DNA from 3 places in the Desulfothermus sp. genome. Region 3 is predicted to be linked to each of the others. Evidence: riboswitches for the same ligand, from Rfam matches in the RefSeq annotation. Region 3 holds a riboswitch; each other region holds the start of a gene.
The links. Region 3 has a riboswitch for cobalamin ahead of ACY2V1_RS09710 (FecCD family ABC transporter permease). Riboswitches for the same ligand answer to the same signal wherever they lie in the genome.
Positions count from the first base shown of each region.

Region 1: linked by a shared signal. The riboswitch ahead of ACY2V1_RS10780 (ABC transporter substrate-binding protein) and the one ahead of ACY2V1_RS09710 (FecCD family ABC transporter permease) in region 3 are both predicted to bind cobalamin.
Region 2: linked by a shared signal. The riboswitch ahead of ACY2V1_RS10770 (hypothetical protein) and the one ahead of ACY2V1_RS09710 (FecCD family ABC transporter permease) in region 3 are both predicted to bind cobalamin.

Region 1 covers NZ_JBMYBT010000146.1:3,721-10,269, forward strand. The annotation lists gene ACY2V1_RS10775 (adenosylcobinamide amidohydrolase) at 1-406, opposite strand, end outside; gene ACY2V1_RS10780 (ABC transporter substrate-binding protein) at 510-1,418, opposite strand; cobalamin riboswitch at 1,518-1,822, opposite strand; gene ACY2V1_RS10785 (PAN domain-containing protein) at 2,300-3,613, shown strand; tRNA gene ACY2V1_RS10790 (tRNA-Arg) at 4,628-4,701, opposite strand; gene ACY2V1_RS10795 (alpha amylase C-terminal domain-containing protein) at 4,939-6,549, opposite strand, start outside.
Region 2 covers NZ_JBMYBT010000146.1:54-3,457, reverse strand. The annotation lists gene ACY2V1_RS10775 (adenosylcobinamide amidohydrolase) at 1-1,308, shown strand, start outside; cobalamin riboswitch at 1,349-1,678, shown strand; gene ACY2V1_RS10770 (hypothetical protein) at 1,831-2,091, shown strand; partial or broken gene ACY2V1_RS10765 (TonB-dependent receptor plug domain-containing protein) at 2,115-3,404, shown strand, end outside.
Region 3 covers NZ_JBMYBT010000131.1:12,883-28,184, forward strand. The annotation lists gene ACY2V1_RS09650 (ParM/StbA family protein) at 92-1,171, shown strand; gene ACY2V1_RS09655 (sigma-54-dependent transcriptional regulator) at 1,182-2,549, opposite strand; gene ACY2V1_RS09660 (sensor histidine kinase) at 2,788-4,947, opposite strand; gene ACY2V1_RS09665 (DUF4390 domain-containing protein) at 4,956-5,540, opposite strand; gene ACY2V1_RS09670 (23S rRNA (pseudouridine(1915)-N(3))-methyltransferase RlmH) at 5,618-6,085, shown strand; gene ACY2V1_RS09675 (diguanylate cyclase) at 6,181-7,542, shown strand; gene queC (7-cyano-7-deazaguanine synthase QueC) at 7,650-8,333, shown strand; gene ACY2V1_RS09685 (iron-sulfur cluster assembly scaffold protein) at 8,353-8,790, shown strand; gene ACY2V1_RS09690 (P-loop NTPase) at 8,930-9,796, shown strand; gene ACY2V1_RS09695 (MBL fold metallo-hydrolase) at 9,914-10,765, shown strand; gene ACY2V1_RS09700 (FmdB family zinc ribbon protein) at 10,784-11,038, opposite strand; gene ACY2V1_RS09705 (damage-control phosphatase ARMT1 family protein) at 11,077-11,946, opposite strand; cobalamin riboswitch at 12,181-12,426, shown strand; gene ACY2V1_RS09710 (FecCD family ABC transporter permease) at 12,515-13,528, shown strand; gene ACY2V1_RS09715 (ABC transporter ATP-binding protein) at 13,531-14,322, shown strand; gene ACY2V1_RS09720 (ABC transporter substrate-binding protein) at 14,324-15,302, shown strand, end outside.

The DNA of each region.
Region 1 (6,549 bases), on a different contig from region 3:
CTTTTTTCTCAAATATATCTGATAAAATTTTGATTGTCCTATATAAAGAAGGAATATCCTTTGGTTCAAAAACAATTATCTTAACGCCATTTTTTTCAAATCCATTTATGATTTTTCTATGCCTTTTTGAACAAAAAATTATATCAGGATTTATCTTTTTTATCCTCTTTGTTGATGGATATAAAAAACCACCTACTATATGTGCTCCTTCTATTACATATTCATCATAATATGTTATCCCTTTAATATGTTCTTTTTCACCTATTTCATACAAAATTTCAGTAATAGATGGAGAAAGAGATACAACTTTTTGGGGTTTTTTATTTATTTCTATGAATCTTTTAGCATCATCCAAAAATTTTACTTGATAACAATATGAAAGAGGTGAATATAAAAATAAACTCATAAATATAATCCAAATTTTTTTTAGATTCATAATTTAGCAATACTCCCATTTGTATATATCTTTTAAAATATATTTTGCTGCAAATTCTTAAATTTTTATTTTATCAATTTTTCTCATTGACAATTTTTTTTAATGCCTTTTCAAAGATCATTGACAGAAGTTTTAGTCCTTGAATTGCTCTAGGTGAAGGACGATTGAAAAAATCTGAATTTACAACAAACACATTTGAATATTTTACTGCATTTATTTCTTTATACTTTTCCCAGAATTGTTTGAGGTTATTTAAATTGTGTTCTGAATGAACCATTGATGTTATGATTATAATATCTGGATTTAACCCTATGACCTGTTCAACAGAGATTCTTGGATACCCTTTAAGATTTTTAAATATATTTACACCCCCAGCTACCTTTATTAAATTGTCTATGAGTGTATTTTTACCAACTGTAACCATTGGATCCACCCCTATTTGAAAGAATACCTTTGGGGGATTGATATACAATGACGCTCTTTTTTGAACTAACAACACATCTTTCTTTAACCTTTCCACAACTGCTTTGGCCTGTTTCTCACATCCAACGATTTCCCCAAGAACAAGCATTGTGGAAAACAGAGATTCAATATCTCTTGGATCAACAACAAAGACCTTTATTCCAATTTCTTTAAGTTTAAATACAATGTGTTTTGGATTGCCGTCTTTAGTGGCAATACACAAATCTGGTTTAAGTGCAAGTATCTTCTCAATACTTGGAGATATATAAGATCCCACCTTTGGCAAGCGTTTTACTTGTTCTGGATAATTGCAAAATTGAGTGACACCTACTACCCTGTCTCCTGCACCTATTTCAAAAAGGCATTCTGTGATGCTTGGTGCAAGGGAAACTATCCTTTTTGGATAAAAAGGAACAGTTATAACTGTCCCAGACAGACCTATTATTTTTTTACCATTTGCAGAGGAAGTTACTAAAATTCCCATCATAAGAATTAAAATTTTAAAGCAATATTCCTTCATGGTTTAAAATAAAAAACCCTGAAATCCTGATAACATAAGGACTTCAGGGATTTCCCGTTTTTATCCCTACAAGTTTATTTTTTCTTTGCCTTATGAGAAAATGATATTTTTGTTCAGGCAGGTCTTCTGACTCTAAGGATCATCCTACTTGCCCCGTTGAATAACCTTATTCCTCAGGAAATCAATTCGACAAGGCTCGCCCTGTCATTATTCAACAGGGCTTGCCCTGTTGAATAGAGTTCCCTTTTGGGAAATCCAACAAGGCTCGCTGCGCCTTCCCCTGGTGTTACAACCAGAGTGGCATTTTGCAGCTTTCGTCCCCTTATCACAGCCGCGGGCCGGTTCCGGAGTCTCACCGGATTCCCTTTTAAACCTTAAAAGGCACCTGAACCCATTTTTATACTCAATTTTTTTAATTCTCTATATTTATTTTTTTTTTGAGTCAATATTTTAATTGAAGATTTGTTTGATAAGTTGATAGATGCATTAAAAAAATCTTGACAATTAGATTTGTTAAATATGCCTAGAGTATTCAAATAAATTAAGAGAAGCTTAACTTTAATATCCATCCACTCATAAATAATCATGTTACCGACAGCACAGTGGTTGAGCCTCTGATTTTATTGAACCAGCAATCACAAAATTTGTTCAAAAAGCAAACACCAAAGGGAACATTAACTTTTTCACACAGACACCTCTTAATTTTTTGGTTGCCCATTATATAATTTGTTACAACTATGTTACAGTTAGTTTTTTGCTGTGGAATTTTTATAGATCAACTTCTTTTGGATGTGAATAAATTCGAGAAAATTTATTGAAATATTTTTTATTAAAGGATAAAATTTATGTCGAGTTTAATTTCTAAATAAAAGGGGGAAAAGATGAAGTCTAAATCAAAAATTTTTTTTAACATTCTATTTACATTAATTATTTGCTTTTATTTTAGTTTAGATATGTTTGCCTATAACACCGCTAGTTCTGCAGGTTATGAATACAATATTGATAGACCAGGATATGATTATAAAAATATCAATCTCACAGAAAATAGTCCAGCATTGTGCAAAGAGGCGTGTGATAAAGATTCACGGTGTAAAGCATGGACATTTGTAAGACCAGGATATCAAGGACCATCACCTAGGTGTTGGTTAAAATACAAAGTGCCAAATCCTGTCCCAAATAAATTTACTATATCAGGTGTAAAAAAATCAGGGAAACATAAAACAGGCGTAACAAAAATTTTTAATTCTCCTTCCATATCTGGGTATCGTTTAGATTGGTGTAAGGTATGGGGTTCACTGTGCGGCAAACCAGCTGCTGATGAGTTTTGTAAACAACAAGGTTTCAGTAATGCAATTAAATGGGAAATAGACCCTGATATAGGACTTCACTCACCAACTAAAATCATTGGAACAGGTGAAATCTGCGATCAAGGATTTTGTGATGGATTTAGATACATAGAATGTGCAGGTACTAAAAGTAATGTTCAAACACCAAAGGGTGTATCTTTTAATGACAATTTGAGTAAATACTACATTGGTTGTTTTAAAGATAGTGGAGATCCAACTGGAACCCAAGGTAGAGACTTAGATGGATTTATGTATGGATCCAAAGATATGACTCCTGAGATGTGCATTGATATTTGTTCAAAAAGAAATTTTAAATATGCATCAGTACAATATTCAACTCAATGCTTTTGTGGCAATAGTTATGGAAAATATGGACCAGCTAACAATTGCAATATGAAATGCAGTGGAGATCCCAATAAAATATGTGGAGGATTTTGGGCAAATAGTGTTTACAAGACTTACTCATCAGAAGATGCTTCTGAACGTCAGAAGAACACTTCACTCAATTTTACAATAGAAAATTGTGCAGTATATAAATACAAAACTCACTACTTATATGGTTATATAGATGAAAGTATTAACCCTGACACAAAAGCTATTTTTTTAAGTTGCATGATTAAAAATGTTCCTAAAGATACAGAAATAACAGCGAACTGGTATTTCTATGATGGATCTAAAAAAATATTTATTTTCAGTTTGCCGTTAAAAATTAAAAATCCAAACTACACTGGATATGTAACATTTACATTAGAACCATCTGAAGGAAAGAGCTTTCCATCTGGACCATATGAAATTGTACTTACTCATAAGGGAAATCCGATAAAAAAAATTTCCTTCATTTACAAATAAAAAATAAGGGATAATCAAGACATTAACTCTTTTTGAAAAAGTCCATTCTTACTTCTCTTACTTCAATTTAAGATCCCCTATTTTTTATAGGGAGGATAAATACTCTGATGAGAATGGAACATAAACAGCCGCCGTTCTAAATATCCAGAACGATGGTATGGAAACATTCGGAATTGTGAGCCTATTTTGAGTGTTGATCTCGATCTAGGAGATAAACAACATTTTAAATTGGACTTTCCCTTTTTTAGCTCTAAATATAAAAAAGCTGTAATATCAAGATGTTATCTAGATATTTTTTGTAAGACCCCACCTTTTATTTTGTAGCCAAATACTGAAAATATTTTAGCCTGGAGGGGAGTTGGTTCTTCTATTATCCTTAAAGGATTTCTTTTACCTGAATGCCAACAAAGACAACTATGTAAAGATCTCATTGATTCCATTGTGTTATTAAAATTCAGCATAATCCCTAACCTGGATTTTATCAATATCAGCTTTCTCTGTAATTAAAACCATGCTTGGGATTTTTTCTACGGACTCCAGGTAAATCTAGTTCTCCTTTTTGGGCTTAATCGAACTCTGACCATTTCCCCAATGTAATAAGTTCTTCCTTTTTTACATTCTTATGTTTTGGTATTCCAAACTCTTATTATTAGAAGAGTCTTAAATTGTCAAAAAAGCCTTTTTATCATGTTGTACCTGGAATAATTTAATTGTATATTTGAAATTAGTAGGGTCTTACAAAAATTTTATCTATAATCCCTTAAATTTGTTGATTAATTAATAAAATTTTCTTTTAAAAAGGAAAACTCTTGTCTGAAAGTCAAGTATTACTCTCGGTTAGTTTTATTTTTCTCATTTTATTTGCAACTTTTTTTCATTTTTTGTGGAAGTTTACAAAAAGACTTGGTTTTTGGTTAATTTTTGGTATATTAATATTCAAAAAACGGATTAACACTACGGAGTTGAGGATTTTATGAGATTTTCTAACTTGTGGGGATTATTGAATTTTCTCTATGCCCCCGGCAGGATTCGAACCTGCGGCGCCAGGATTAGGAATCCTGTGCTCTATCCTACTGAGCTACGGGGGCTTACTGATGTCGAGACTATGTGAATATTTTTTTTTGTCTTGTGTGTCAAGTAAATTTTTAACCTTGATAAAGGCGTGATTCGTAATTCGTGATTCGTGATTGGTGATTCGTGATTTGTGATTTGTGAATAGGGTGTAGGGGCGGATTCCATATTCGCTCATGGATTCCATATCCGCCCATGGATTCGTAATTTGTGATTTGTGATTCGTGATTCGGGATTCGTGATCCGGCATTATCTCAATCTATCTTTTTTAATACAAAACCACATCTATTTGGTATATATAGAGACAAGTAATGTGTTAAATGATTATATGTTTTTTCAGTTAGAGTAAAGTGGGTTTCACCTATTTTTAATCTTTCAAACCCTCCATATTTTTTTTCATCTGTACAAAACACCAGCTTATATTTTCCTGGACGTGCATATATTCTGTAATGGGTAAATGATGTGGTTGGATGGAAGCTAAACACAAATACATAGTCTCCTCTCTCAAAGGCAATAATTTTATTTTCATTGTGGTCATGAAGATGTTTAGGTGGCATTTCTGGTCTTAATATATTTATCTCTTTGATAAATCTTATCATGTCTATATCAAACTTAAGCAGGTATTCATATCTCAGCAGGGGATTTTCTGCAAGGGACCACTGTCTTCTGGCATATTTGTAAGACCAATTGTTTCCTTGCCTTGGAAAATCTATCCATTCAGGGTGTCCAAATTCATTTCCCATGAAATTTAGATAACCAGCACATGCAGTGGATATGGTGATAAATCTAATTAGCTTATGAAGAGCGATTCCTCTATCTACTTTTAGATTTTCATCTTCCTTTCTCATAAAATAATACATATCAGCACCAATTAGTCTGAAAATTATGGTCTGGTCCCCAACCAGTGCCTGGTCATGGGATTCTGCATAGCTGATGGTCTTTTCCTCTGGTCTGTGGCTTGTTAATTCATACCAAAGGTGTCCCATAGGCCAATTTTCATCTCTGAAATCCTTTAATAACTTTATCCAATAGTCAGCAATTCCCATTGCAAAGCGAAAGTCAAATCCAATTCCTCCTCTGTCTATAGGATAGCAGAGCCCAGGCATGCCAGATACCTCTTCAGCAATGGTTATTGCATCATCTTTTATTTGATGTACTAGCTTATTTGCCAGGGCCAGATAGGTAACAGCATCTGTATCAACAGATTCATTAAAATATTCATCATAGGAAACAAAATCCTTTCCTATGCCGTGGTGGGTGTATAGCATGCTGGTTATGCCATCAAATCTAAAACCATCCACATGAAATTCCTCTAAATAGTATCTTAAGTTTGATAGTAAAAAACAAAGCACGTGTTTTTTTGAATAATCAAATAGTCTGGATCCCCATAAGGGATGATAACCCCCTTTTCCTTTGTGAAAATAAAGGTCATAGGTTCCATCAAATCGGGATAGTCCTTCGACCTCATTTGGCGCTGAATGGGAGTGTACAATGTCTATTAATACATAAAGTCCTAAACTATGAGCAGTATCTATTAATTCTTTTAAATCATCTGGAGTGCCAAATCTAGATGATGGGGCAAAATAATTTGATACCTGATAGCCAAAAGAACCATAATAAGGGTGTTCTAAAATGGCCATGAGTTGGATGGTATTGTAGCCAAGTTTTTTTATCCATGGTAAAATATTCTCAGTAAATTCTCTGTATGTACCAACCCTTTCTTCCTCTTGCGCCATGCCAACATGGGCTTCATATATTAGGAGGGGTTTGGGATATTGGACATTTTTATCGTATTTCCACTGATATTTATTCTCAGGGCACCATACCTTTGCAGAAAAGATCTTGGTGTTTTCATCCTGAACAAC
Region 2 (3,404 bases), on a different contig from region 3:
TGTGGTGGAGACAAAAGATTAATAAATAAGATAAAAACACTACCAGGTTGGAGAGATGTATCAGCTATAAAAAATAATCGTATATATTCATATCCATGTGCTTTGACCTGTCGTCTTTCGGCCCATACGGGATATTTTGTATCGTGGCTGGCATCTGATATATATTCTAAAGAATTTTTGGATGATAGATATTGGGTAAATAAAGATAAAATAATATCAAAAAGGAAAATACCTATATCTCTTGGCTATATTAAAAGTGTGAATATCATAAAATCATCTATATTTGACTTTATAAATAAAACTATTCTAATAACCTTTGAAAAACCAATAAATATAATTTCAACCTTAGAAGGCCCCAGGTACAATATAATAAATGTCGGCAATCATTATACACCACCACCTTGTTGGAGAATTACTCATCACCTGGGATTAGAAAAATCCAGAAAAAGGATATATAATACTCTACAAATTAAAGAGGAAGATTCAAGTCTCTTGTTTACAGGCGCAGATATGGATAATCTGGCCATGATAAAAAAAGAATACAAAGATTTGGCAGTCTATGTGTTTGCAACTGCAGGGGTTAAGACCAATGCCATGAGAATGTCAAAAGATATGGGTTGCTATTATGAAATAGACCCAGGCACAATTAATATGATAATTATGACAAATGCAAAACTCACTCCTCGGGCCATGACCAGAGCTATAATCACTGCAACAGAGGCAAAAAGTGCTCTATTAAATGATCTTGATATAAGAAGTTCATACAATCCCAAAATATATCAGGCAACAGGCACGGGCACAGATAATATAATTATTGTTCAAGGAGATGGGAAATTTACTTTAGACAATGCAGGTGGTCATTCAAAACTTGGAGAATTAATTGCAAAGGCCGTATATGATGCGGTAAAAATTGCTATAAAAAAACAAAATAAACTGATAGAAGATCGATCTATTTTTAAAAAATTAAACGAAAGGGACATATCTATATTTGATATTGTCTACAATAGTGAACTTATACCAAAAAATAAAAAGGAATTTTTTGTTCAAAAATTAGAAGATCTTCTTTTAAAGAAAGAATATGCATCTATTATGCAGGAATTTTTAGTTCTGTCTGATGAATATGAAAAAGGCCATATAAAAGATATATCTGCTGTTTCTAAATTGGAACAACTTGTTTTAAGTTCTATATCAGGAAAGGAAAATATAGAAGTAAAAAGATTTGTTAATGATAATAATATCCCTAAGGTTTTAAAGATAGGACTAAATTCATTTTTAACAGCTGTAGAGGAGTCTGTAACTAACCAGTAAGCCAAAAAAGATAATTCTTGACTTTTGATTTGAGTTGGGTTTTATATAAAATCTACCAGGTGCCTATAATGGGCTTAAAAGGGAATCCGGTGAGAATCCGGAACCGGCCCGCGGCTGTGATAAGGGGACGAAAGCTGCAAAATGCCACTCTGGTTAAAACACCAGGGGAAGGCGCAGCTTGCTCCGTTGAATAATGCAACGGGGCCTTGACCTGTTGAATTTCCCAAAAGGGAACTATATTCAACAGGGCCTGCCCTGTTGAATAATAACAGGGTGAGTTCTGTTGAATCTCCTAAGAAAAGGGGTTATTCAACAGGGCAAGTAGGATGATCCTTAGAGTCAGAAGACCTGCCTGGAAAGAGCTTTTAAGTCTCTCGGAGCAAGGGGCTTAAAAACTATATATAGTTTTGGGGATAAAAACGGGAAATCCCTGAAATCCTGCTTGTATGAAGGATTTCAGGGATTTTTTTATTTGTATTTTAAACAATGAAAAATTTAAGTTTAAAAAAAGGAGGAAAGGTTATGAGGACAGGAGTTATTTGTTATGTTAGAACAGACACTGAAAATTTGGATCTAGAGCAGGTAAAAAAGGATCTAAAAAAAATTTTTAAAGATGCAGACTTAATAGAAATTGCCCATTCTCCAGGTAGTGAGGAAGATATAACTTATGGTTGGTGGGAAATGACAAGACGTGGGATGAAAAGGATACTCCTTAGATTTGTAGAAATTGGAAAGGACATGAAGATCAAATTCACTGGCAAAGAAATGAGACTTTGTGGCTAAAATATCAAGGAGGAAATCACAAAATGAAAAAGTATTTAGTAGTTTTCATCGGAATTTTAGCCTTTCTTGTTTCTCAAGATACCTTTGCATATGAAAACCAGACCTCGTTGGATACTATAGTGGTTACTGCAAGCAGGTACAAAGAATCTATAAAAGAAACACCCATGAACATCCAGGTAATTGGACCAGAAGAGATAGAAGCCTCCTCTGCAAGGGATTTAGGAGAGCTCCTTTCAGAAAAGGGCATAGGCACTATTAGACAATATCCTGGCACCTTAACATCTGTTGGAATTCGTGGTTTTAGAACAGAAACACACGGAAATGACCTCCTTGGACATGTACTTATCCTTTTAGATGGTAGACGTGCAGGAACAGGAAATGTGGCCAAGATCCTAACAAAAAACATTGAAAGAATAGAAATTATCAGAGGTCCTGGGGCAGTTCAATATGGATCTGCTGGTATTGGCGGTGTTATAAATGTAATAACAAAAAGGGGAAGAGGAAAACCCCATGCTTTTTTGGAAGGAACACTTGGAAGCTTCAATTATCAAGACGGGACCATAGGCTCTTTTGGTAAAATAAATAAATTTGACTACTCATTTTCTTATAGCCGAGGGAAAATGGACGACTATGATACAGCAGATAACACAAAATACAAAAATACAGGCTATGATAAAAAAGAGAATTACTCCTTTAACATTGGTTATGAGTTCTTACCTGGTAACAGGATTGGTGTAATCTATACCAAATTTGATGTGGATAGAGCAGGCAGTCCTTCTTATCTAAGTCAAAATGATTTAGATGATTATTCAGATAAATCTCTTAGTTCAGCGGATTTCATTTATGAGGGCACTACTTCATCACTTCCTCTATTTTGGAAGTTTAGATACTTTCAGGGAAAAGACAGAGATAGATGGGTAGATCCACTTATGAGTAATCCTGACGGCTGGGATGATGGAATCCCCACAACAAAAGAAACAACTCATAGGGGAGCACAAGGGCAGCTTACCCTGGATATGGAAAACTTTGTAATAACAGGCGGTTTTGACTGGGTGTATTACAGAATTGAATCAAGTCCATATCAACCCAGAGAAACCAAATATAAAAATCCAGCTGGATTTATTCTGGGAAAGATCAAACTCCTTGATAATAGATTTGTCATATCTGGTGGTGCTAGATATGACAAATTTAAAGTAGAAGTGGAAAAAGGGGAAGGACATGATAAAGACAAGACACATATATGCCCAACAATAGGGGCGACATATCTTATTAATGATAATATCAAAATCAGGGCAAACTATGCCCAGGGCTAT
Region 3 (15,302 bases):
AAAGCCAAGCAATGAAATTAGATAATATAATATGCTTTATAATTTGAATGCTATTGGCTTTAAACTCAGGGAAATAAGGAGAAAACAATCCATGAGACCAATTGGTATAGATGTGGGATTTGGTTTTACTAAGGCAACCAATGGAGATGAATATGTAATTTTTAAATCAATCATTGGTGAGTACACAGATATTCAATTTGATTTTTTATTAGAAGATAATCAGTTTGAGCAAAATTTACAGGTAAAATTGGAAGATAATATGTTTTTTCTTGGGGAGCTGGCAGAAAAACAGTCCTTGGTCAGACAGTATACCTTGGATCAGGATAAATTGGTCAGCGAATTCGTCAAAATCCTAGCGATATCGTGTCTAGGAATGCTCACAGATGAAGTGGAGACAGTTAATGTGGTTACAGGACTGCCTGTTGGATATTACAGAAGAGATGCAAAAAAGATTCAAGAAATACTCCAAGGATTTCACAAGATTGAGTTCCTTTCAAAAAAGGGTAAGGGAAGGGAAAAAAGGGTAAATATAGCCAAAGTGAAGGTGGTACCTCAGCCCATGGGTTCAGTATTTAACCTCTTATTTGATGAACAGGGTAGAGTAACAAATAAAAAATTGGTAAGTCAAAAGATCGGAGTTGTTGATATTGGCTTTAGAACTACGGATTTTGTATTACTTGATCATTTAAGATATGTTGAAAGGGGAAGCACTACAACAGATAATGGCATGTCCAAATGTTTTAGTTTAATAGCTAATAAACTAAGACAAAAAGCAGGTGTCAGTATCGAACTCTACAGATTATATGAAGCGATTTTTTCTGGCTCCATAAAAATAAAGGGAAAAGAATATAATATCATAAATTTAAAAGAACGGGTATATTCTCATTTTGCTTCTCAAATTGCCAATGATATAAACAGGGTGTGGGAGACTGATTGGGATATTGATCTCATTGTTTTAACTGGAGGAGGGGCTAAAGAACTTTTTAATTATATAAAACCCTTGGTGGAAGGAAACATAATTTTAGTAGAGAGCAAGTCTGATCCTCGTTTAAACAATGTAATGGGATATCTAAAGTATGGGATATACGATCTAAATAAGTTAAGGAAGGAATCTGCTGTTGTGGGAACAAAAGGACAAAAAGTGGAAGAAGAGAAAAAGGAGCAAGACTAAGCCAAATGTTTTAAACAATACCATAAGACTTTAGTTTTTTGTGTAAATAACTTCTCTCTAAACCAATTAGTTCAGATAATCTGGAAATATTGCCTTTAGCTTCCTTTAATTTTGAAGCAAGATATTCTCTTTCAAATTCTGATTTAGCTGTCTTGAAATCCATATCCAGAAATCTGGCATCACTACGTTTGTTTATTAGATTAGAGTAATTTTTATATTCCTCAGGTAGGTCAGATATATCCACTTCTTTTCCAGCATACAATATCAACATCCTTTCTGTAAAATTTTTAAGTTCCCTTACATTTCCTGGCCAGGGATAGTTAATCAATTTAGACATAGCTGATTTTGTAAATTCTATAGGTTGATATCCATTTTCTTTACAAAATGAATCTATAAATTCATTTATTAAGATAGGGATATCCTCTTTTCTATCTTTTAAATCCGGGACATGAATTGGGAATACATTTAATCTATAGTATAAATCTTCTCTGAAGCGGCCTTGTTCAATCTCCTTTTTTAAATCTTTATTTGTTGCAACTATAACCCTTACATCCACTTCTATGGTCCTGTTTCCACCTACACGTTCAAATTTTTGTTCTTGTAGAATCCTTAATATCTTGGCCTGTGTTTTGAGGCTCATGTCTCCGATTTCATCTAAAAAAAGTGTGCCCATATGGGCAAGTTCAAATTTCCCTACGTGGGATTTATGTGCACCGGTAAATGCACCTTTTTCATGTCCAAATAGCTCGCTTTCTATTAGTTCTTCTGGTATAGCGGCGCAATTTATGGCTATAAGTGGCCTATTTGCACGTTTGCTTTTTTTGTGTATTGCCCGTGCAACTATTTCCTTTCCAGTTCCATTGGAGCCTGTTATAAGTACCCAGGCATTCGTTGGAGCAACTTTCTCTATTTGTTCCCTAACTTTTGAGATTGCCTTACTTTTGCCAGTCAATTCATCTACAATATCACTTTTTACCCTATATCTTAATCTTTGGTTTTCAATGGTAAGTTCCTTAAACTCCAAGGCCTTTTTAGCTGCTACAACCACTTTTTCTAAAGAAAGAGGCTTTTCAATAAAGTCAAATGCCCCTAGTTTTATGGTTTGAACAGCGGTTTCAATATTCCCATGTCCAGATATCATTATTACAGGGATGTGAGGTACGTCCTTTTTCAAAATTTTCAAAACATCTACCCCATCCATGCCTGTGAGCCATATGTCTAAAAAGATTGCATCAGGTTCTGCTTTTGTCTTAATAAACTCTAATGCCTTTTCTCCACTTTCAAATCCAATACACTTGTATCCTTCATCCTCCAAAATCCCTGAAAGGGAGATCCTGATGTCTTCTTCGTCGTCTATTATCAAGATCAAGGATTCCATGAAATTTCTCCCTTAACTTAAGTTTACAAACTTTATTTTGTTTCGTTTAGTGATGTCCACAAAGCAATAGATAAACAGCCCTCCAGAGCCTCGTAAATATTTTTTAAAAGTTTAACCTTAATTTTACATATATAAACAACTGAGTTCAGATGCCAGCATGGAGTGCTGTGGATTGGCAATTAGTTTTTTCTCATAATAGATAATCAGCCTAATTTGTCAAAAAAATGACTAAGCTTTGCTAAGCTGGCAGAATTATTTGAAAACAAGTACCTTTTCCCTTTTGAGAAATCGCTGTTATCTCGCCACCATGTTCTTTTACAATGGATCTGGCTATGGTAAGTCCAAGACCAGTGCTACCTTTTTTCATGGAAAAATATGGTTCAAATATTCGAGATTTCTCCTTTGAACTCAGTCCTGGACCATTATCCTTTATTTCAACTACCACATTTGAAGAATTTTTATCAAAAGTACAATTAATTTCAATTTCTGGATTTTCTTTTCCTTGCAATGCTTCAACAGCATTATTTAATAAATTAATTATCACCCTTTTTATAGCATTTGCGTCGAAATTAAAAGCAGGGATCTGTGGATCAACATTTTTTATCCACAATATCTTTGGGTAACTGGATGTATATAAAATATAAATTTCATCAATCAAGGTTTGTATATTATTTTTACTTGGAGTTATTTCTGGGAGTTTTGCAAATTCTGAGAATTCTTTAACCAAACCCTGAAGGTGATCAACCTGTCTTACTATTACTCTAACTCCTTCTTTAAATGCTGGATCATCTATTAAATTGGAAAATTTTTTCTCCAATCTCTGGGCAGAGAGTTTTATGGGGGTTAGGGGATTTTTTATTTCGTGTGCTATTCTTTTTGCAACCTCCTGCCAGGCAGCCAACCTTTGCATCTTGTCTAATTCTGTTATATCCTCAAATACTATAATGGTGCCTACCTGTTCATTTCCATGTCTTTTTAAGCTAACTAAGTTTAACAAAAGTTTTCTTTCTTTTTTATCTACTAAAATGGTAAGTTGTGTCTGTATTACTTTGTGTGGAAATTTCTCTAATTTAGGAAATAGGGAGGAGAATTCCTCTTTATAATCTCCTGGTAAGATGTCAAATAACCTTTTGCCTACTATGTTTCCTTCCGGGATTTGTAAGATTTCCAGGGCAGATTTGTTTATAGTGTTAATTTTGAATTGGCTATCTAAACTGATCACTCCGGATGTTATGGTATTAAGAACCGCTTCCATGTACTGCCTTCTATGTTCCAACTCTTTATTTTTTTTGTATAAGATCTGGTTTGTATCATTTAACTGTTTCTGGCTTCGCCTTAGCTCTTCAGCCATAAGATTGAATGATTTTACTAGTGTACCTAACTCATCCTCTGACTCATCTTCAATCCTCACCTCGAGATCTCCCAAGGCGATCCTTTTAGTAGCTGAGGACAGGGCCTGGATAGGATATGATATTTCCTTGGCCAGTTTTAGTCCAAACCAGATTGAGCCAAAAATTATCAAAAGGGTCATTACCCCTAAAAGTATGTAAAGGGATGTTTTCAGGGGTTTTTTCAAAGATTTAAGTTGATTATATTCATAAACTCCCTGTACTATTTTTTCCATTTTTTCAGTAATTGGATATTTAAGTCTTATACCCAATACTATAAATTTGTATTTTTGTGCACCATTGTTTTTTAAATGAGCAACACCCAAAACATAATCCAATCCTTCAAAGGAATATATATTTACCCAAAACTCTTTATTTTTTTCTATAGCTTCCCATTCTATTTTGTCTTTTAGTTTATTCCAAATTTTTTTCCAATTCTCCTGTATAAATCCAATTTCCCTTTTGTCTTTTTTTAAGATTAAAATTCCTGTATTATTTTCTTTAGCAAAATTACTAATTAATGTAATTAATTTTTTTTCATTGTATCTATTGAAATGTATCTTCTTAAATTTATCTAATTTAGTCTTTAATTCATCCTGAATGTATTTATAGTTTATTTTACCTATTTCAAGTGCTGTTTTTAAAGAATTATCAATTTGATTTCTAAACCAATAATCAACTGATGTTTGTACAAATTTTACAGAGATCAAAAACATTAGTATAGTGGGTATAAAAGATAAAGATATAAATGAAAGAACTAATTTAGTTCTTAACCTTGATCCGCCTACTTTTCTCTTTCTGTCTAAAAACAATTTAACACTATTTCGAATAACTAAAAATAGTATTACCAACAAAAGAATTACATTTAAATTAAATACAATTAAAAAAAGATATGAATTAACTCCAAAAAATTTTAGTTCAATCCAGCTGAATAGTATAATTAATATTACAGATATAAGTATGATTAAAAATTCAATTTTGGTCTTTTTGGGGATGTTTATATGTTTCATAAGTAAATTTAGAATTTAAAATTAATATGGTATTCAGATGGAGGTGTTATGTCAAAATTCCAGAAAAAAAGCGTCTTTTCAATCCAATAAGGAACCTTTTTTTTTAGAGAAAACCTAAGTATTAGGTCATATTTTTCTTCGCCAGTAGGGGTTGTCCATATTGGTAGTTTGAGATTTATAGTTGATATTTTCTCAATTAGTTTATTTATAGAATTTGTGGAGTAAATTGACTTATTTTTTTCCCTGATGGAGAATTTGTTACTTATGGGATTAAAAAAGATATTTAATTCCTGATCGTTGCTAAATACTGTTTTGTCAAAGAAGAATTTAATTTTTTTTTGAATTTCCACCTGATAGTAAAACACTACCTGAAACTTGTTGTCCTTGATTATTTTTTGGAATTTTTCTGGGTCAATTACATTAAGGGATATCTGGATACTGACGTTTTTATTACTGGTATTTAAAATAACATTTTCTAAAGTTATATCTTGTAAAAATGCCTTTGTTGGTAATACTAAACATACAGCTAAGACCAAAAATGCAATTAGCCGTTTGAATTTAATGAATTTTTTAGAAGTAATTCTTATTGACATTATGGACGTTTTCTCTTTGATTTTATCTTAAAATTTTATTGCATCCTGAAAAGGTAGAATATAAAGTTTTTTGTCATATGGCAAGACGCATAAAGTTTATTTTTGTGGGCAAGGTCAAACAGGATTTTTGGAAAAAAGCTGAAAAATTTTATCTGCAGAGGATTAGCAATTTTTTTAATGTACAAATAATCGTAGTCAAGGACTCCAAAAAAGGTTCCATAGATAATAGGGTCAATTTTGAGTCCAGGGAGATTTTGAAAAAATTGTTGCCTTCTGATTTTCTTGTTATTCTTGATGAGAAGGGGAAGTTCCTATCCTCTATGGATTTTGCCAAAAAATTGACAATGTGGACTGAACTACCAAATAAGACTCCTTGTTTTGTTGTTGGAGGATCATATGGGCTTTCTCAAGAGATAAAAAAAAGATCTGATTTTTTATTTAGTTTGAGTCCTCTTACCTTTACCCATGAAATGGCTAGAGTAATCCTCTTAGAACAAATATATAGAGCCTACCAGATTTTGATAAACTCATCATATCATCACTGATTTGGTATTTTTTTTGCTTTTAATTTAATAAAAGCAAAAAATTCCTTATTACCATTTGTTAGCAATCTAATAATCCTAAACCAAGAGGGATGGATATGAAAAACACAATTGAGTCCCAGGGAAAGGTCATTGGTGTTGATTTTAATGATGAGGAAAAAAATAAGATTTTCAATATAATTGACTGTAACGAAATCACCTTTGTAGAATCAAAAAGAGAAGATTCTTTTGAAGGTGTGGTTGGTAATAAAGATGCTTATGTGATCTTGATTCCCTGGAGACATTGGATAAGGTTATCTAATAATAGTAAAGATAAGTCTTTAAAAAAATTTTACATAAAAAAAATTGAAAACTCCTTTTTTGGTGACTCTGATATACTCACAGAATGCGTGGTGGCAATATCTTCTAGATTGTTGAAAAAAGATGAGGAATTAAAAGGGATTATAGACGAAGCAAAGGGGATCTATAATTTTATTTCAAATTTAAAAAAAGAGATTGCCTTATACAAAGAGCTCTATTTTAGAAAGGCAACTCAATTGGATTTTTTAGATGATTTTTTTAAAACAGTAACTCTCCCTAGATGTGTGAAGGAAATTCTAGAAAATGGATTTTTAAAGATTAGAGATTATTTTGCTGTTAATAGCTTTTGTATTTTAATCCCTGGAGAAAATAATGGTTATAAATTCTATGTTACCAATAATAAAAATTTTTGGATTAATTATGTTGAGAAAAAACTAAAGTTAAAGAAAAATAGTTTAGAAGTTGTAACATTGGGAATTGAGGTTCAAACAGATAAAGATTGGGACATTGTGGATGTATCTCCATCCCTGGAAAATTTTAAAGTTTTCATTTCTATAGATACAGATCATATGGGATATGATGATTTTGCTGTATTGGAGATGGCTATAGACCATCTATGTCTGCTCATTCAACGTGGTGTAGAATATGAAAAATTGTCCTCATTTGCATATATCGATTTTTTAACTGGCGTAGGTAATCGTCATTATTTTGATATGGTGATTAAACAAGAGATAAAAAGGCATGAAAGACTTGGATCAAAATTCAGTGTAGTGATGATTGATATAGATCACTTTAAGGATATAAATGATAGATTTGGACATGTTGCAGGTGATATGGTCCTAAATCAACTGGCAAATATAATTAAGGACAATGCAAGGGAAATTGATCACGTAATCCGTTATGGTGGTGAGGAATTCCTCTTGATATTGCCCCATACAAATAAAGAAAATGGCCGTATATTTGCTGAGAGACTGAGGAAAACAATTGAAAATTATAAGTTTGTAATTGATGATGGGAAAACAATAAAAATTACTGTAAGTATGGGGGTATCTGAGTTTGATCCAAAGGGGAAATATCCTATTGAAGATATTTTAAAGAGTGCTGATAGTGCCCTTTACAATTCAAAAGAGATGGGAAGAAACAGAGTAAGCGTTGTTTAAATTTAGTTAGTTAAAAATGGCAATCTAAATTAAAATCCCTTGACCTCCCTCTAAATGGGTCTTAATGTCTCACCCAGGAAAGTAATCGATTGAGGGGTGTGATAGGGGTGAGACATACCAACAAAGAACATGCAATTGTTTGTTTGTCTGGAGGACAGGATTCAGCAACCTGTCTTGCCTGGGCAAAAGAAAAATTTGAAAAAATATTCAGTGTTTGTTTTATATATGGCCAAAGACATATAATTGAAGTTGAGTGCTCGAAAAAACTTTCCGAGCTTGCTGGGTGTGTAAAACACTTTGAAATAAAAATAGACCAACTTTTTTCGCAAATAACTAAAAGTAATTTAATTAAAAACAGCGGGGATTTTAATAGGCCCTTTGAATTTGATGAGGACCTTCCAGCCTCATTTGTCCCTTTTAGAAACTTGTTTTTTATCTCCTCTGCAGCTTCTATTGCATACACCTATGGCATTAAGAATATAGTGGTTGGTGTATCTCAGACAGATTTTAGTGGCTATCCTGACTGTAGAAATACCTTTATTAAGTCTTTAAACGCCACCTTAGAGCTGGCTGTTGACTCTTCTTTTGAAATACATGCTCCACTTATGTATTTATCAAAAAAAGACACTGTGTTGCTCATGAAAGAGCTTGGAAAGTTAGATTGGTATAAATATACCCACACCTGTTATGAGGGAGCAAGAGCAGCATGTGGAAAATGTCCAGCATGTATCCTTAGACTCAAGGGATTTAAAGAGGCTAATATCAAAGATCCTATTGAATATAGAAAGTAGAATTAAAGGAGGAAAGACCATGGATGAGTTAGATGAATTTTGTCAAGGACTACAAATTGATATGGATAAAAAAGTAGAAGATATCTATGGGAAAAAAATAGCTGAGATATGGAAGAATTTAAAATATTTTAATGTATTAGAAAAAGGTGATGGTATTGGCAAACTTACTGGGAGTTGTGGAGATAGTGTGGAAATTTTAATAAAAGTAAAAAGCGGAAAGATAGATGAGATTTCATACTGGACAGACGGTTGTATCGCTACAGTAGTCTGTGGATCCCTTGTGTGCGATTTGGCCCATGGGAAACCACTGGAAGAGGCTGAAAAAATATCAGGAGAAGATGTTCTTATAGAACTTCCAAAATTGCCTGAAGATCATCATCATTGCGCATTTCTTGCGGCAAATACATTGCATGAGGCAATTGGGGATTATTATAGAAAAATGCAAAAGCAAAGATAATTTATCAATGGTTTAAAATTAAAGGTTTCAAAAAAAGTTAGAATGTGCTAATTTTTTTCTTTACAACGTTTTGTTATGAACTTAATATATTTTTGTCTGGTTTATTTAGAGTGATTACTAAAACAGGAGGTTTATGGGTATGAGTGAGAACAAGTGTGAAATGGAGAAAAAAGAGTGTGAGAGTTGTTCAAAAAAAGGTTCTTGTGAAGAGTATAAGGATGAAAAATTAAAACAAACACTTAGCAGGATTAAACATAAAATCGTAATACTTTCAGGAAAAGGTGGGGTTGGAAAGAGTTCAATAGCCACAAATATAGCTGTGGGATTATCTTTAAAGGGTAAAAAAGTAGGACTTATGGATGTTGATGTCCATGGCCCATCTATCCCACGTTTATTAAAATTGGATGGAGCAAGGCCTGAAGTTGGTGCAAATGGAATGTATCCAATTGCATGGTCTAAAAATTTATCAGTAATTTCCCTGGGATTTTTACTTCCTTCTAAGGAGGATTCTGTAATCTGGAGAGGTCCACTTAAGATGGGAGTAATAAAACAATTTATAGAGGATGTGGTGTGGGGATTTTTAGATTATCTTGTAGTGGATTGTCCCCCTGGCACTGGTGATGAGCCCCTCTCTGTTATGCAGCTTATGGGAAAAGAGGCCCGTGCAGTGATAGTGACTACTCCACAGGACGTGGCAGTTGATGATGTGAGGCGGTCAATTAATTTTTGTCGTCATACAGGGAATCCAATAATAGGTGTTGTTGAAAATATGAGTGGCTTTGTATGTCCCCATTGTGGTAAAGAGGTAGATATCTTTAAATCAGGAGGAGGGGAGGCCCTGGCAAAGGAGACAGGGGTCGAGTTTCTTGGAAAGATACCCCTGGATCCCAAGTTGGTAGAGGCTGGAGATAGCGGTGATGTATTTATTAAATATCATCAAGACTCACCAGCAGCCAAGGCCCTTTTAAAGATATTAGAGCCAATATTAAAATTGGATGAAAAATAGGGTTGTTAAAAATAATGGAAATTTGATAAGAAGGGACGAAAAGATTCGTCCCTTTTTTTGTTTTTTAACTATTAAATACGCATAAATATATGCGTTCTGGAAGGGGAGGTGTAAACTATGTCCACAAAAATTACAATATTATGTGAAAACACAGCAGGCGCTATGTTTGGGCTCATTGGTGAGCATGGTTTTTCTGCTTTAATTGAAAAGGACGGTGAAAAAATTTTGTTTGATACTGGTCAGGGTTTTACTTTAAAACACAACGCATCTATCTTAGGTGTTGATTTTAAAGAGATTAACAAGATAGTGATTTCTCATGGGCATTACGACCACACAAGTGGACTTGTAGATGCTTTATATCCCCCAAGGGGAGCAAAGGTATATCTTCACCCTGATTGTTTTGGTGCAAAATACGCAAAACTTAATACTCCAAAAGGATGTGACTATGTGTATATTGGGATTAAATTTAAGAAAGAAATATTAGAAGATTCTCTTAAAGCTGAATTTGTGTATCTAAAAGAATTTACAGAGATTTCAAAGGGAATTTATTATTCAGGTGAGGTACCAAAGGAAGAGAAATTTGCCATAAAAGACACACGTCTTGTTGTAAGAACAGATCATGGAGAATATATTGAAGATCCATTTAACGACGATATAAGCTTACTCATTGAAACAGACAAAGGCCCTGTTGTATTACTTGGATGTGCACACAGTGGAGTTGTAAATATTCTTAGATATTTATCAAAAAAAACAGGGCATAAAAAATTTTATGGAGTAATTGGCGGTACCCACCTTGGATTTTTCCCACCAGGAGAGGAATTAAACAATATTTTAGATGAGCTTGAGCGTTTTTCAGTTGAGCTTGTTGCAGTTTCACATTGCACAGGTCCTGTTGCCGCTTCCCACTGCTATATGAGGTTTAAAGAGAGATTTGAATTTGCAAATGTTGGGTGGTCCAAGGAGTTTTGATTTTTTGAATAGTTTTTTTCAGTGGCACTTTCCACAGGGCTCACTTCTACCACAACAGGTCTTCCCCGTAGTTTCGAATCTACATTCTTTCCCCTCTCTTTTATGGGAAGTAGAAGAGCTCGTTCCCTTTAAAATAAATCCCATCCCGCCGCTGATTAAGCGTTTGACTGTGCCTCCGCATTGGGGGCACTCATTTATTGGATTATCTGACATTGATTGTTTTATCTCAAATTTATATCCACAGTTTGTGCATTCATATTCATAAGTTGGCATAGAATTCCTCCTTTTTCCCTCTGAACTCCCTTATTTTTTTAATCATTTTTATCCTCTTTAATTGGTCGTGTCAATACACAAGAACCCACCTGAACATTGGCATGATTTGCAATAACATTACATTTTGCCTTAAATAAGAAAAAGATATTGTGTTCTACATTGCTTAAGCTTTCAAAATTGCCCTGACCCTTTGCAATAACTAAATCCGAATTCCAGAATTTATTTAAGAATTCTTCTTTGCAGTCTTCTAAAATAGTTCCTGGTGCATCTGATCCATTGTCTATAACATTGACAATTTTAGGTAAATTGCAAAATTCAGCATCATGGATAGTTGCATCATTTATAATAGGGCCACCTCTAACTACTAGCGTTATTTTTTCTGGGCCAATTTCTTCAATAAATATTTTATCAAATACTATTTCACCGGCATTATCTGCTAAATAAAGGATATTTTTTGAATTTTTTATTTCTTTTTTAAATAATTGAAAATCTCCAATAACTGGTTGTGATAATCCGTTGGCTATGGATTTTTCTACTTCTTGTTCTGTAATATTATTTTTTACTCCAAGGTCTATAATGTTTCCTGCCATGGCAAGCCTCATGGCAGTATTTATGGGATCTGGAGAGTCCTTTACCATTGATTTTAGTTTTGGATATATTTTTATTGCCAATTTATTATGCCTGATTTTTATCTCTTTGTATGGGTCTGGATTATTGGTTATTTTTCTGATTAATGAATGGATGTGTTTTGCAGTATATGGTGGTGGTTTTGACATATCTATTTTGCTTAAACTTAGAAGCGCTTCTCTCAATAATTGCTCTTGAAGTTTTTCGTCTGCTCCAGTTATTTTTCCTACGTCAAGACAATGACGAACAAAACATGGGATGCATTCCAAATAGGTCTTCATCTCTTTATCCCCTTTATTAAAATCTTGGGATTCTTTTTAAGAAAAGTTTTTATTTTTGACAACTAATTTATTGTAGGAGGCGAAATATTTCTCAGATATCAACAAATTTGTTAGGAAAACAACCATCCCTAGATGAAAAATATATAACTTGGGAACTTTTAAGTTTTGCTTGAAGATTTTCATTTTATCCATTAATACCTTGTTCAAATTTTAGTGCTCATGCTCTTTTTTAAATTATTTTATAACCATTCAGGTGCCTATTTGGGCTTAAAAGGGAATCCCGTGAAAATCGGGAACGAACCCATCGCTGTGATAGGGGGACGAAAGCTGCAAAGGCCACTGCCAAAGCACCTGGGTTTTAACCTTAGAACCTTGAACATAGAACTTAAAACCTAGAACTTTTTTAGGTGTTTGGTGGGAAGGCGCAGTGACTAGGATGATCCCTTGAGTCAGAAGACCTGCCTGAATGGGAACGGATCTTGTTGTTAAACGGCAAGAAATTTTTTGGACCTGGATGAAAATGGGACATCCTGGTTTGTCAAAAAAAAAGACAAACTGGGATTTTTTTATGAAAAAATTTTATTTTCAGCTTATTTTTGCATTTATTTTTCTTATTCTCACAGTAATTATATCTCTTGGTCTGGGATTTGTAAAGATCCCTTTTTTTGAAATTATAAAGATTATTTTATCTAAGTTAACTGGTATAACATACGATAATATTTCCAATATACATTCCTCTGTTGTCTGGGACGTTAGACTGCCCCGTATAATTTGTGCTGCTTTAGTTGGCGCATCCCTCTCTGTTTGTGGGGTTGTGTTTCAGGGCATCCTTTTAAATCCCTTAGCAGATCCATATACCCTGGGAATTTCTGCAGGTGCTGCCTTTGGAGCATCAGTTGCCTTGCTTTTTGGGTTCAACTTCTTGGGAATCTATAGTGTACCTTTTTTCGCATTTGTCTTTGGGCTTATAACCCTTCTTGTAGTTGTATATCTCTCTTCTACTTCCAGTGGTGGAATTTCATCAAACAATTTGATCTTATCAGGTGTTATTGTATCAGCGATTCTCTCTGCTGGTATTAGCTTTTGTAAATACCTGGCGCAGGAGAGGGTTTCAGTTATTGTGTTTTGGCTTTTAGGGAGTTTTGCATCATCTACCTGGACAAGCGCATTATTAATTGTAGGGTGTCTTATTATATCCTTTGGTGTATTTATATTTTATTTTAGAGAGCTTAATTTGCTTAGCCTTGGGGGAAAAACAGCTCTATCAATGGGTGTGGATCCAAATAGGGTGCGTATATTATTGCTTGTATTTGGTTCTCTTTTAACTGGTGTCTGCGTATCATTTTCTGGAATTATTGGATTTGTAGGCTTGCTTGTTCCCCATATGATGCGATCAGTGGTAGGTCCAAATCATTTAAAACTTTTGCCTATCTCCCTAATATGCGGGGCAATAATGCTCACTATGGCTGATACACTAACCAGGGCCGTTCTACCTACAGAAGTTCCAATAGGAGTGCTTACTGCCCTAATAGGTGGACCCTTTTTCTGTTATATATTTAGGAAAAAACAGGTAGGTTTTTAAAAGTGGTTAGTGAAATCCTAAAAATAGATCATGTTTCGTTTTCGTACCAAGATCTACTTGTTTTAAAGGACATTTCTTTTAAGTTTTATCCAGGTAAGTTTTATGGAATTTTAGGTCCAAATGGGAGTGGAAAATCCACATTACTCGATATATTGCTTGGTTTTAAAACTCCAGACAAAGGCAATGTGTTTTTATTTAAAAAACATATAAAAGAAATAAAAAAAACAGAAATTGGAAAGAAAATATCATATGTGCCGCAAAATTTTACTTTTAATTTCCCATTTAGTGTTGATGAAATTGTGACCATGGGTAGATATCCATATATTAAGAGATTTTCTTTCCCAACTCAAAAAGATTTTGAAATTGTAGAGCACGTGGAAAGGGAAGTAGATATATTTAAATTTAGAAATAGATTGATAACTGAATTAAGTGGAGGTGAAAGGCAAAGGGTTATGATAGCACGGGCATTAGCCCAGGATACACCAATTTTTCTATTAGACGAACCAACATCTAATCTGGATGTAAAGCACAGTTTAAGAATATTAAATAGTTTTAAGAAGAGGGTGATTAATAAAAATAGGACTGTAATATGCGTATTTCACAACATAAATGAGGCTTTATTTTTTTGTGATGAATTAATATTTTTAAAAAATGGTGAGATTATAATAGGTGGTCCTACAGGTGATATTATAAATGAAGATATCTTAAAAAAGATATTTGAAGTAGAGGTTATGCTTCGTTTTGAAAAAAAATTAAATTGTTATCAAGTAATATTTACAAATGGGAGGTATTAGTATGAGAAGAAAAAATAATGTAACAAAATTTTTAATAATCAATTTATTTTTATTTGTAGTTAGTTCAACATTGGTCTATGGATTTAAAATAAAAAATGATATGTTAACTGATGATGGAGGAAGGCATATAAAAATAACTAATCCATATAATAGAATAATTTCTCTATATCCAGCACATACTGAAAATCTTTGTGCATTACATGGTTATAAATATATAGTTGGTATATCTATAAGTGATACATATCCTCCATATATCTTAAAGAAACCAAAATTTTCTTATCATTTTGGGGTGGAGAGATTTTTAGTAGTTAAACCGGATTTAGTATTAATCAGACCAATGATAGAATTTGGATATCCCAATTTAATAAAAAAATTTAAAAAAGAAAATATAGCTGTTATTTCAATACAGCCCAATAATATATCTTCTCTATATAGCTATTGGATGGCATTAGGTTTAATTATTGGAAAGAGAGAAAATGCACAACAAATAATTGCAGACTTTAAAGATACTATAGAATTTTTTCATTCAATCAATAAAAAAATAAAACACAAAAAAATGGTTTTTTTTGAGTCTATACATAGGAAATTTAAGACATTTGCTCCAGATTCCATACCAATGTTTGTTTTGAAATCTGCTGGGGGAATAAATATAGCCCAGGACGCATATGAAGTAAGAAATTCAAATATAGCAGATTATGGTAAAGAAAAAATATTGTCTCATGCTAGTGAGATAGATGTGTTTTTGGCACAACGAGGTCGAATGAATAGGATAAGAATAAAGGATATAAAAAAAGAACCTGGTTTTAATATAATCAAGGCAGTGAAGAATAATGAGATACATCTTGTAGCTGAGGAAGTTACATCTAGACCTACTATTAGGCTCTTAATGGGGATATATGAGATAGGCCATATTTTATATCCAACTTATTATGATAATAGAGTTAAACAACGTATTCAAAATATACTTAAAAAATATTATC